Regions from separate parts of the Stenotrophomonas sp. X genome, predicted to be linked through region 2. Evidence: riboswitches for the same ligand, from Rfam matches in the RefSeq annotation. Region 2 holds a riboswitch; the other holds the start of a gene.
The links. A riboswitch is a leader RNA that binds a small molecule or an ion and turns the genes downstream of it on or off. The one in region 2 is predicted to bind glycine.
Positions count from the first base shown of each region.

Region 1: another riboswitch for glycine. It lies ahead of gcvP (aminomethyl-transferring glycine dehydrogenase); the one in region 2 lies ahead of ACZ75I_RS17470 (trimeric intracellular cation channel family protein).

Region 1 is NZ_CM146756.1:3,126,146-3,132,220, reverse strand. It holds gene gcvP (aminomethyl-transferring glycine dehydrogenase) at 1-2,576, opposite strand, end outside; glycine riboswitch at 2,639-2,741, opposite strand; gene ACZ75I_RS14560 (multidrug effflux MFS transporter) at 3,040-4,266, shown strand; gene ACZ75I_RS14555 (siderophore-interacting protein) at 4,408-5,304, shown strand; gene ACZ75I_RS14550 (hypothetical protein) at 5,388-5,780, shown strand; gene ACZ75I_RS14545 (M2 family metallopeptidase) at 5,908-6,075, opposite strand, start outside.
Region 2 is NZ_CM146756.1:3,798,665-3,804,739, forward strand. It holds gene ACZ75I_RS17445 (NYN domain-containing protein) at 1-722, opposite strand, end outside; gene ACZ75I_RS17450 (NAD(P)/FAD-dependent oxidoreductase) at 846-2,126, shown strand; gene ACZ75I_RS17455 (hypothetical protein) at 2,207-2,659, opposite strand; gene ACZ75I_RS17460 (nuclear transport factor 2 family protein) at 2,663-3,094, opposite strand; gene ACZ75I_RS17465 (GIY-YIG nuclease family protein) at 3,239-3,514, opposite strand; glycine riboswitch at 3,555-3,644, shown strand; glycine riboswitch at 3,658-3,761, shown strand; gene ACZ75I_RS17470 (trimeric intracellular cation channel family protein) at 3,846-4,463, shown strand; gene ACZ75I_RS17475 (3-deoxy-7-phosphoheptulonate synthase) at 4,670-5,743, opposite strand; gene ACZ75I_RS17480 (hypothetical protein) at 6,039-6,075, opposite strand, start outside.

The sequences.
Region 1 (6,075 bases), 670 kb from region 2:
CGATCCAGCTCGTGCAGCGACTCGCTCTCGGTCGGTTCGACCATCAGCGTGCCCGCGACCGGGAAGCTCAGGGTCGGGGCGTGGAAGCCGAAGTCGATCAGGCGCTTGGCGACGTCCTCGGCGCCGATGCCGCTGGTCTTCTCCAGCGGGCGCACGTCCAGGATGCACTCGTGCGCCACCAGGCCGTTGCGGCCGGTGTACAGGGTCTTGAAGTGCGGAGCCAGGCGCTTGGCGATGTAGTTGGCGTTGAGCTGCGCGACCTGGGTGGCCTTGCGCAGGCCTTCGCGGCCCATCATCGCGATGTACATCCAGCTGATCGGCAGGATCGAAGCGCTGCCGAAGCTGGCCGCGCTGACCATGCCGACCGGGCCGTTGTCACCCAGCTTGCCCGGCAGGAACGGGGCCAGGTGCTCCTTGACCGCGCACGGGCCCACGCCCGGGCCACCACCGCCGTGCGGGATGCAGAAGGTCTTGTGCAGGTTGAGGTGCGAAACGTCCGAACCCCACTTGCCCGGCTTGGCCACGCCGACCAGGGCGTTCATGTTGGCGCCGTCGGTGTACACCTGGCCGCCGTGCTTGTGGATGATCTCGCAGATCTCGACCACCTCTTCCTCGAACACGCCGTGCGTGGACGGGTAGGTCATCATGATCGCGGCCAGGCGGTCGCTGTACTTCTCGGCGTTGAGGCGGATGTCCTCGACGTCGACGTTGCCGTTGGCATCGGTCTTGGTCACCACGACCTTCATGCCGCACATCTGCGCCGAGGCCGGGTTGGTGCCGTGCGCCGAGTCCGGGATCAGGCAGATGTCGCGGTGGCCTTCGCCGCGCGATCGGTGGTAGGCACGGATCGCCAGCAGGCCGGCGTACTCGCCCTGTGCGCCGGAATTCGGCTGCAGGCTGACCGCGTCGTAGCCGGTGCATTCGACCAGCATCGCTTCCAGCGTGTCGATCAGTTCCTTGTAGCCCAGCGCCTGGTCGGCCGGCACCAGCGGGTGGATCTGCGAGAACTCCGGCCAGGTCACCGGGATCATCTCGGCGGTGGCGTTGAGCTTCATGGTGCACGAGCCCAGCGGGATCATCGTGCGGTCCATCGCCAGGTCCTTGTCGGCCAGCGAACGCAGGTAGCGCAGTAGCTCGTGCTCGCTGTGGTGGGTATTGAACACGGGATGGGTCAGGAACGCGGACTGGCGCAGCAGGCCGGCCGGCAGCGCGTCGGCGGTGCTGGCGTCCAGCGCATCGACGTCGGCCTGCGCGCCGAACACGGCGGCCAGCGCGACCACGTCGGCGCGGGTGGCGGTCTCGTCCAGGCTGATGCCGACCGAGTCGCTGTCGATCGCCCGCAGGTTGTAACCGGCGGCGCGTGCCTTGGCGTGGATCTCATCGGCATGCACGCCGGTGATGTGCAGGGTGTCGAAGAAGTCGCCACCGACCTGCACGCCGGCGTTGCGCAGTGCCGCAGCCAGGATCGAGGCCAGGCGGTGGGTGCGCCGGGCGATGCGGGTCAGGCCTTCCGGACCATGGTAGACCGCATACATCGAGGCCATCACCGCCAGCAGCACCTGTGCGGTACAGATGTTCGACGTCGCCTTCTCGCGGCGGATGTGCTGCTCGCGGGTCTGCAGGGTCAGGCGGTAGGCCGGGTTGCCCTGGGCATCGATGGAGACACCGATCAGGCGGCCCGGCATCGAGCGCTTGTAGGCGTCACGGCAGGCCATGAACGCGGCGTGCGGGCCGCCGAAGCCGAACGGCACGCCGAAACGCTGGCTGTTGCCGACCACGATGTCCGCGCCCCATTCGCCCGGGGCGGCCAGCAGGGTCAGTGCCAGCAGGTCGGTGGCCACGGCCACCAGGCCGCCGCGCGCGTGCACGGCATCAACCAGCGCCTTGTAGTCGCCGACCTGGCCGAAGGTGTCCGGGTACTGCAGCAGCAGGCCGAAGGCTTCCGCTTCCAGTGCTTCGGCGGGGGTGCCGACGCGCAGCACAATGCCCATCGGTTCTGCGCGGGTACGCAGCAGTTCCAGGGTCTGCGGGTGCACGGCGTCGTGCACGAAGAAGGTGTCCGACTTCGACTTGGCCGAACGCTTGGCCAGGGTCATCGCTTCGGCGGCGGCGGTGGCTTCGTCCAGCAGCGAGGCGTTGGCGATCTCCATGCCGGTGAGGTCGGCGCACAGGGTCTGGAAGTTGATCAGCGCTTCCATGCGGCCCTGCGAGATCTCGGCCTGGTACGGGGTGTAGGCGGTGTACCAGGCCGGGTTTTCCAGGATGTTGCGCAGGATCACGTTCGGGGTGTGGGTACCGTAGTAGCCCTGGCCGATGAAGCTGCGCAGCACGGTGTTCTTGTCGGCGATCGCGCGGATCTTCGCCAGTGCCTGCACTTCGGTCATCGACTCCGGCAGCGCCAGCGGCGCCGGCGACTTGATCTTGGCCGGCACGATGGCATCGGTCATCGCATCCAGCGACGCGTGGCCGACGACGTCGAGCATCTGCGCGATCTCGGCATCGTTGGGGCCGATGTGACGCTCGACGAACGCATTGTGGTGCTCGAGCTCACGCAGGGAAGGGGTGTTCTGGGACATGGCGAAGGATCCGTCAGGAAAGGGCACACGCACGGGCACAAGCCGCCGGTCGGCGGTCTGCGGGGCGCCCCTCTGTCCTTTTGCCTGAGAGTTTGGAAGCGCGGAAAACCGCAGCTTCGTGCCCCTTCGGCGCCGGATCGAACCGGTCTCTCCAGAGTTCTGTTACGGGTGGTATCGGGCCTGAGCGATTACGGGCGTTGCGCCTTCGGCAGCGGTGTTCCGCTTCTCCCACCGTGTTGCCGGCGGATTATAGCCCGTTGCGGGCCCGCGGGCCGCCTCCCGGCACGGCCCCGCGGCTGAATGGCCGATGGCCCGGACGTGCGTTTTGTGCATCGCTGCATGGCATCGGGCGCAATCCCCACCTATGATGGCCGGATACCCGACTTCATCTGGCGCCGTCCCTGCAGAAGGGGACCGGCGCCCGCCGTGCGTGCCACGCATGGCCCTGCCGGACGCCTTTCTCATGACCGCCGTTGTTGCTCCCTCCACCCGCCGCATGGCCCTGCTGCTTGCCGGCCTGGCCATGTTCGGCCCGTTCTCGATCGACACCATCTTCCCGGCCTTCCCGCAGCTGGCCCGGCGCCTGGCGGTGGACGAGGTGGCGGTGCAGCAGACCATCAGCGTCTACCTGCTGTTCTACGGCCTGATGAGCCTGGCGCACGGTCCGCTGTCCGACGCCTGGGGCCGCAAGCGGGTGATCCTCGGTGGCCTGGTGGTGTTCGTCGGCGCCTCGGTGGGCTGCGCGCTGTCCACCGACCTGACCACGCTGCTGGCGTTCCGTGCGCTGCAGGGCCTGTCGGCGGGTGTCGGCATGATCGTCGGCCGCGCGGTGATCCGCGACCTGTACCACGGCCACGATGCCCAGCGGCTGATGAGCCAGGTGTCGATGCTGTTCGGCATCGCCCCGGCCATCGCGCCGATCATCGGTGGCTGGATCCTGCTCAGTGGCGCGGGGTGGCCGCTGATCTTCTGGTTCCTGGTGGTGTTCGGGCTGGTCCTGCTGGCGGCCACTGCACGCTACCTGCCCGAGACCCATCCCGTCGAAGCGCGCGTGCCGTTGTCGCCGCGCGCGTTGATGCGCGATTACGTGCGCATCGGTTTCAACCCTCGCTTCCTGCGCCTGGCACTGGCCGGCAGCATCGGCTTTGGTGGAATCTTCCTGTACATCTCCTCGGCGCCGGTGTTCGTGATGCAGCACCTGCACCTGGGCGAGGGCGGTTTCGCCTGGTTGTTCATCCCGACCATCGGCGGCATGACCACCGGCTCATTCCTGTCCGGGCGCATGGCCGGGCACACCACGCCCACCCGCCAGGTCTCCATTGGTTTCGGCCTGTGCGCATTGTCAGTGCTGTTGAACGTTGGCTACGTGGTGCTGTCGCCACAGTTCGTGCTGCCATGGGCGGTACTGCCGATCTTCCTGGGTGGCATGGGCATGGCGCTGATCTTCCCGATCCTGGCGCTGGCGGTGCTGGACATGTACCCGCATCAGCGCGGCCTGGCCTCGTCGCTGCAGGCCTTCGTGCAGCTGATGATCAGCACCGTGGTGGCCGGCGTGGTGTCACCACTGCTGAGCGGCAGCCCGCTGCACCTGGCACTGGGCCAGGCGGCGTTCTTCGGCGCCGGTTTCGTGTTCTGGTACTGGGAACACCAGCGCGAGCGCGCGGCGCGGGCAGCCTGCACGGGTCACTGAGCAGCGCGCAGGGGTAGGGTGGGCCGCGATGCCCGAAACACTTGCGGCAGGGAACGGCCGGACTAGGCTGGGCATTCCAGCCAGCCGGTGCGTGGGTGCACGACAGCCAGCCGACCCAATGTCGTTGCATGAGGTTTCGCCATGGCTGCGCAGCAGACCTACCGCCTGTTCGAGGTGGCGCTGAAGGAGCGCCGCGTTCTTTCCCCTTCCCTGGACCGCATGGTGTTCACCGGCGCCGACGTGGCGCGGATGAAGACCGAAGGCCCGGACCAGCGCATCAAGGTGTTCTTCCCCTTGCCCGGGCAGGACCTGCCACAGGTGCCCAGCGGCGAGGACTGGTACCCCCGCTACCGGGCGCTGCCGGACGATCAGCGCCCGCCGATGCGCACCTATACCATCCGCCAGCTGCGTGCAGAGCTGGGCGAAGTCGATGTTGATTTCGTGCTGCATGGCGAGACCGGGCCGGCCTCGCGCTGGGCCATCCACGCGCGACCGGGCGACCGCGTAGTGCTGCTGGCCCCCGATGCCGACTGTGCCGACAGCAGCGAAGGCTGGGAATGGAGGCCGCCGGCCGGCGTCGGCCAGGTGCTGCTGGTGGCCGATGAAACCGCGCTACCGGCGGTGGCTGGCATTCTTGAGGAACTGGCGGCCATGGTCGACCCACCGCGCACGCTGGCGCTGCTGGAGGTGGCGCAGGCCGGTGATGCGGTGCACCTGAAGGCGCCCTCCAGCGCCGAGCTGGTCTGGCTGCCGCGCGGGCAGGCCGCCTACGGACAGCCGTTGCTGCAGGCGGTCCAGGCGCGGTTGGCAGCGACCTCGAGCGTGGCTGCCGGCGATGCGCTGGAGGAGATCGACGTCGATACGCAGATCCTCTGGGAGCAGGCCGATACCCGTGTGGCCGGTCCGCTGTATGCCTGGGTGGCGGGTGAGGCGGGGGCGGTGATGGCGATCCGCCGCCACCTGGTGCGCGATTGCGGGCTGGACCGCCGCGCGATCACCTTCATGGGCTACTGGCGGCATGGCAAGGTGCTGGACTGACCGGACTGGATCGAGCACGCGTGAAGCAGCGCTGCGGGCGGGGTGCGCTATCCTTGCGCCCCCCTTCGCAGCGGTACCGCACCATGTCCACCAGCTCCAAGACCCGCCGCGACCAGCGCCGTCGCCAGGAAAAGCAGGCCGCCAACAAGGCCGCTGCCCAGGCCTCGCCGGTGGAGCCGCATGCCGAACTGCGCGACGCGCAGCGCACCCTGCTGGCCGGTGTCGTGCGCCGCGACGGCGAATGGGTGCTGGGTATGGACGGCCGCATCGCCGGCCACAGTGACTCCGCCGCACAGGTACTGGCGCTGATCATGCAGGCAGGTGAACTGCACGAGCGCAACGGCACGCCGGTGCGCCTGATGTACTCCGATGCGCTGCGCGACGCCGCGCATGCCGAAGCGAAAGAGAAGGGCCAGACCTTCGAGGAATTCAAGGCGGAACTGGCCGCGGCGATGGCGGCGAAGAAGGACAGCTGATCGCGCCGAATCTGTAGAGCCGAGCCGTGCTCGGCTTGCCGTGCGCAGCACGGTGGAAACGCAGCCGAGCATGGCTCGGCTCTACAACACGGAGAAGGGGCGGATCCTTGCGGATCCGCCCCTTTTCTCATTTCGCCGCCGGGGCCGCGTTGGCCTGCCAGCCACACATCTGGCCTTCATTCTGCTGCTTCAGCCACTCGTTGACCGGAGTGAAGTACTCGATCATCGGGCCGGCATCGAGCTTGTCGGTGCCGGTCAGCTCCTTCAGCGTGGCCTGCCACGGCTGGCTGGCACC
Region 2 (6,075 bases):
TCGAACAGGCCGATCGCCGCCAGCAGGTCGCTGAGCTTGCCGTAGCCATAGTTGCGCGGATCGAACGAAGCCTGGTTGCCGATCTGGCTGCCGACCGGGCCGAGGTGCGACCAGCCATCCTCACCCTCGGCCGCGGACACCGCACGGCGCAGCATCTTCACCAGCCGGGTGTCACTGCGCATTTCCGCACCGCTCTTGCGCGGACGCGCATCGTCGTTGGCCACCGGCTCGTTCGAGGCCTGCTCGCTGGACGCCTGTTCGGCATCCGGCACGCTGGCATGGGTCTGGCCCAGTGCCTCCAGGTAGGTGAACTTCGAGCACGCATTGACGAATGGCTCGGGCGTCTTCTTCTCGCCGAAGCCATATACCTTCACGCCATCGGTCAGCAGGCGCATCACCATCGGGGTGAAGTCCGCATCGCTGGAGACGATGGCGAAGCCATCAAGGTTGCGCGCGTACAGCAGGTCCATGGCATCGATCACCATCGCCATGTCCGAAGCGTTCTTGCCCTTGCTGTAGGCGAACTGCTGGATCGGGCGGATCGCATACTCATGCAGCACCGCTTCCCACCCCTTCAGTCGCGGGCTCTTCCAGTTGCCGTAGGCACGGCGCACGTTGGCCACGCCGTAGCGGGCGACTTCCGCCAGGACCTCGTCGATCTTCGAGGCCGGCGCATTGTCGGCGTCGATCAACAGGGCGATGCGCTTTTCCGGTTCGCTCATGGGCTCCTCACGGGCCGTTGCCTGAACCCGAGTATCGCCGATCCGGGCCGGCGCTGACGTGACAGGTGGCCGCCGTGCGAAGATGCCAGGCGCTTCCCCCGATGCCCCCACTGGAGTGAGTCGATGAGTCGCGAACGCGTTCCCCACCTGGTCGTTGTCGGCGGCGGTTTTGCCGGTCTCTGGGCCACCCGTGCCCTGGCCCGCGAGCGCATACGCATCACCCTGGTCGATCGCCGCAACCATCACCTGTTCCAGCCGCTGTTGTACCAGGTGGCCACCGCCGGCCTGTCCGCGCCGGATATCGCCGCACCGCTGCGCCACATCCTCGGCCACCAGCGCAATGTGGAAGTCCGCCTCGGCGAAGTGGTGGCCATCGACAAGCAGGCGCGGCAGATCCGCATGGCCGATGGCAGCACGCTGGACTACGACAGCCTGCTGCTGGCCACCGGCGCCACCCACGCCTACTTCGGCAACGATCAGTGGGCCGATGATGCGCCCGGCCTGAAGACGCTGGACGATGCCATCGCGCTGCGCCGCAAGCTGCTGCTGGCGTTCGAACGCGCCGAGGCCGAACCGGACCCGGCGAAGAAGGCGGCGTGGCTGAGTTTCGCCATCGTCGGTGGTGGTCCCACCGGCGTCGAACTGGCCGGCACCCTGGCCGAGATCGCGCGCCACACGCTGCGCAACGAATTCCGCCACATCGACCCGGCCAGCGCCAGGGTGCGGCTGGTCGAGGCTGGGCCGCGCGTGCTGTCCTCGTTCCCGGATGTGCTTTCGCTGAAGGCGCGCCGCCAACTTGAAAAACTGGGCGTGGAAGTGCTGACCGGAACCCCGGTGAGCGACATCGACAGCCAGGGCTTCAAGCTCGGCGAACAGTTCATACCGGCGCGCACCGTGGTCTGGGCCGCCGGCGTGGCCGCTTCACCGCTGGCGCGCACGCTGGACGTGCCACTGGACCGCGCCGGACGCGTGCCGGTGCAACCGGACCTGACCCTGCCCGATCACCCGGAGCTGTTCGTGGCCGGCGACCTGGCCGCATTGAGCCAGGCCGACGGCAAGCCGGTTCCCGGTGTGGCACCGGCCGCCAAGCAGATGGGCAAGTACGTGGCCGAGGTGATCCGCGCACGGCTGCACGGCAAGCCCGAGCCCGGTCCGTTCAAGTACGCCGACTACGGCAACCTGGCCACCATCGGCCGCATGGCCGCGATCGTGCACCTGGGCCGACTGCAGCTGTCGGGCGTGCTGGCGTGGTGGTTCTGGCTGGCCGCGCACGTGTTCTTCCTGATCGGCTTCCGCAACCGCATCGTGGTGCTGCTGAACTGGGCGGTCGCGTACTGGAGCTACCAGCGCAGTGCGCGCATCATCTTCGGTGATGACCGGGATGACCGGCGGCCGAGGCGGTAGGACTGCACGCAACGGGGTCGGATCCCTTTCCGCAGGAAAGGGCTCTGACCTCGTCAACACTCTCCACGCATGGCGTGGATCTACTGGTTCATCGCGCCACCGGACACCCGCCGTTTCGACCAGGTCCGGCAGAAGTCCTCCTTCCTCGCGGTGTCGGCAATCTGCGCAGTACTCCAATGCCGGGTGATCCAGATCGTCAATGCGGTACTGCTGAGCTGCCAGCGCAGCATGCCGCGCTGCGGTTGCCGCCACAGGTGGCGCCGGGCAATCCAGAAGGCCTCCCGCTCCACTTCAGGCACCTTCTTCATCGCGTCGTTGTCGAAGAACTGGGCGGTGAAGCGCCAGGGGTTCATCGGCTGATACCCCGCCCGTGGCTCGCTACTGCACGCAGCCACACCACTGGGCGCACGGTCGACTGGCTTCGGCCGACCGCCTGCCAATGCCAGCCCGAGCAGGTACAGCAGGCCAGGCAGCAGCGCGATGCCGGCAACCAGGACGACGACGGAGATCCATGCTTTGCCGGCGGCACGCATCGCTCACTGCGCCTTCGGTTTCGGGTACCACAACGCGTTGACGATGACCCAGCGCTGGTCGAAGCACCCCATGTGGAAGTAGTCGACGAACCACGGGGTCTCCAGCCGCACCGAGGCCGCGTTGCCGGTCACGTCCAGCACCGTGCAGCGACGATCCCATTGATCCTTCGGGGTCTTCAACGCGCCCTGCTTCGTCAACGAGACCAGTTCTTCCTTCGACATCCGGCGCAGGCCCAGCCGTTCGTCGGGTGTATCGCCGAGCACAGCGCGCTTGGCCAGGTCCGGGTGCAGGGAACGGGCGACGCGCTGTGGGTCCGCCTCCAGCTGGCCATCGACGTAGTCATGGCAGGTGGCTTCGATGGCCGCGAGGGTGGCCGGGTCGGCGGCAGGGCTCGTTGCGGCGGAAAGAGCGAACAGCAGGGCGATCGTCGACATCCGGGTCTCCAGCTCTGGGCGCGGGGCGATCATCGCATGGGCCGGGTAGCCCATCCACGCACGGCGTGGATCTACTGTAGAGCCGAGCCCATGCTCGGCTTCACCATCAGGCAGCAGCAACAACAGCCGAGCGTGGGCTCGGCTCTACAGAAGCGCAGGATCCAACGCCTGCAGCCAGGCCAGCTTGCGTTCGCGGGGCTGCTGCTTGAGTTGCCACTCGGCGCGTGAGGCGGCGGCCCGGTCCGGGTATTCGCGCACGGCCAGCACGCGCAGCGGTGGCCGGGCCCGGGTGTAGCGCGCGCCCTTGCCGGCCTGGTGGGCGGCGAAACGCGCGTCCACGTCGGTGCTGATGCCGGCGTAATAGCTGCCATCGCGGCATTCGAGCAGGTACAGAAACCACGGGCGGGCGGAAGGGGCCATGCCTGGATTATGCCGTGCTGCACTGCAGCGGATATACTGGCGCCCGAATGCAGGAGAGAGGCGCCGCGCTGGCGCCCGCCGAAGGCGCAGGCTCCCATGATCGCTCAGGCCGGTGGGCTGGAATCCCACCAACCATGCATTCGACTCGCCGAGCTGGAGAGAGGTCACCGGGCATGCCCGGGACGATCCGCCGAAGGGGCACGCGGCCAACGCCGCTGAACTCTCAGGCAAAAGGACAGCGGGAGCGGCACCGGTCATCGTCATCCCGTCATTGCGCAGGCAGTGGCGGTAGTCGCGCATGGCCGGCCCCACCGCGCCCGGAGCCTGTTCCATGCTGCTGTCCATCATCTACCTGATTGCCATTTCCGCCGAAGCCATGACCGGTGCACTGTCTGCCGGCCGTCGCCGCATGGACCTGTTCGGTGTGGTCATGATCGCCTGTGTCACTGCCCTCGGTGGTGGATCACTGCGCGACATCCTGCTCGGCCACTATCCGCTGGGCTGGGTGAAGCATCCCGAGTACCTGGGGTTCACCGTATGCGCGGCGCTGATCGCCACTTGGGTTGCACGCTGGATGCACCACTTCCGCCGCACCTTCCTGGTACTCGACGGACTGGGCCTGATCGCCTTCACCCTGATCGGCTGCTCGATCGCGCGCGAAGCCGGCCATGCGATGCCGATCGTGCTGATCGCCGGCATGCTGACCGGGGCGTTCGGCGGCGTGCTGCGCGACATCCTCTGCAACGAGGTGCCGCTGATCTTCCAGAAGGAGCTGTACGCGATCATCGCGCTGCTGACCGGCGCGGCGTATCTGTTGCTGCTGCACTGGGGCGTGGCCGACGCCACCGCGATCCTGTGCTGCCTCGGCGGCGGCTTCGCGCTGCGCCTGCTGGCGATCCACTACCGCTGGGAAATGCCGAAGTTCGTGTACCACGACGAAGTGCATTGAGGTTCGCGTTCGCCTGGGGTTCCATGCTGGGCGCGGATCGACTGCACCACCCCGGCGATGTACCTGGCGCTGTCGCTCATGCGCAGCGCCAGGCGCATCGCCGGTGCAGATGGGCCGGTCTCCAACTCCGGCCGGCCCTGATCGCGGCCGCACCCCCGCAGGCGCTGGCCGCCATCCACACACGTGCCGCCATCAGGCGGCTTCATTCACGCCGCTTCGGACACCTTCACTTCACGACGGGCACGCACGGCCGCAGCCAGTCGCTCCAGCACGGTCACGGTGGTGTCCCAGTCGATGCAGCCATCGGTGATGCTCTGCCCGTAGACCAGCGGCTGGCCTTCCACCAGTTCCTGGCGGCCCCCGACCAGATGGCTCTCGATCATCACGCCCACGATGCGCTGTTCGCCGTCTTCCATCTGAGCGGCGATGTCGTCGATCACCTTCGGCTGGTTCTCGGGGTTCTTCAGGCTGTTGGCATGGCTGGCATCGATCATCAGGCGCGCCGGCAGCTTGGCCTTGGCCAGCACCTGGCAGGCCTCAGCCACGCTGCCAGCGTCGTAGTTCGGTTGCTTGCCACCGCGCAGGATCACATGGCAATCCGGGTTGCCGGTGGTCGACACGATGGCAGTGCCACCCTGCTTGGTGACCGACAGGAAATGATGCGGGTTGGATGCCGCACCCACCGCGTCGGCGGCGATCTTCACGTTGCCATCGGTGCCGTTCTTGAAGCCGACGGGGCACGACAGCCCCGAAGCCAGCTCGCGATGCACCTGGCTTTCGGTGGTGCGTGCGCCGATCGCGCCCCATGCCACCAGGTCGGCGATGTACTGCGGCGAGATCACATCGAGGAATTCAACACCGGCCGGCAGGCCGAGCTTGTTGATGTCGCGCAGGAGGCCACGGGCGATGCGCAGGCCCTTGTCGATCCTGAAGCTGCCGTCCAGGTCCGGGTCGTTGATCAGGCCCTTCCAGCCCACCGTGGTGCGCGGCTTCTCGAAGTACACGCGCATGACGATTTCCAGCTCGCCAGCCAGCGCGTCGCGCAGCGGCTTCAGGCGCTGGGCGTACTCGATGGCGGCGTTGGGGTCATGGATCGAGCACGGGCCCACCACCACCGCCAGGCGGTCGTCACGGCCGTGCAGGATCTGGTGCAGGGCCGCGCGCGAGGCGCTGACGGTGTCGGAAGCCTCATCGTCACAGGGCAGCATCGCCAGCAGCTGGGCGGGCGGTGTCAGCGGTTCGATGGTGCGGATACGCAGGTCGTCGGTGTGCGGGGGCATTGCAGGAGATCTCCGGAACGTTGGGGGTCCCCAGCGTGGCGGCATGAAAAAAGCCGCCAGGTTCGCTGGCGGCTTTCGGGAATGCGTCTGAAGCTTTCTTCAGGGTGAGCGCAGTCCTTCCTCCGCCAGTGGCTTCGGAAAGTAATACCAGTAAAAGCGGGTGGCGGCTGCGTTCATGGGATCTATTGATAGCACAGCTTTTGCGCAGTGCAAAATGTTTCATCCGCAACTGGGCGCGCGGTTCAGTGATGCGCCTGACCGCGCAGCCCACGCGGTGGCCGCCGTGCAAGGTCGCTCATCTGCCATGCACTTCCACGTCCAGCAGCAGGCCT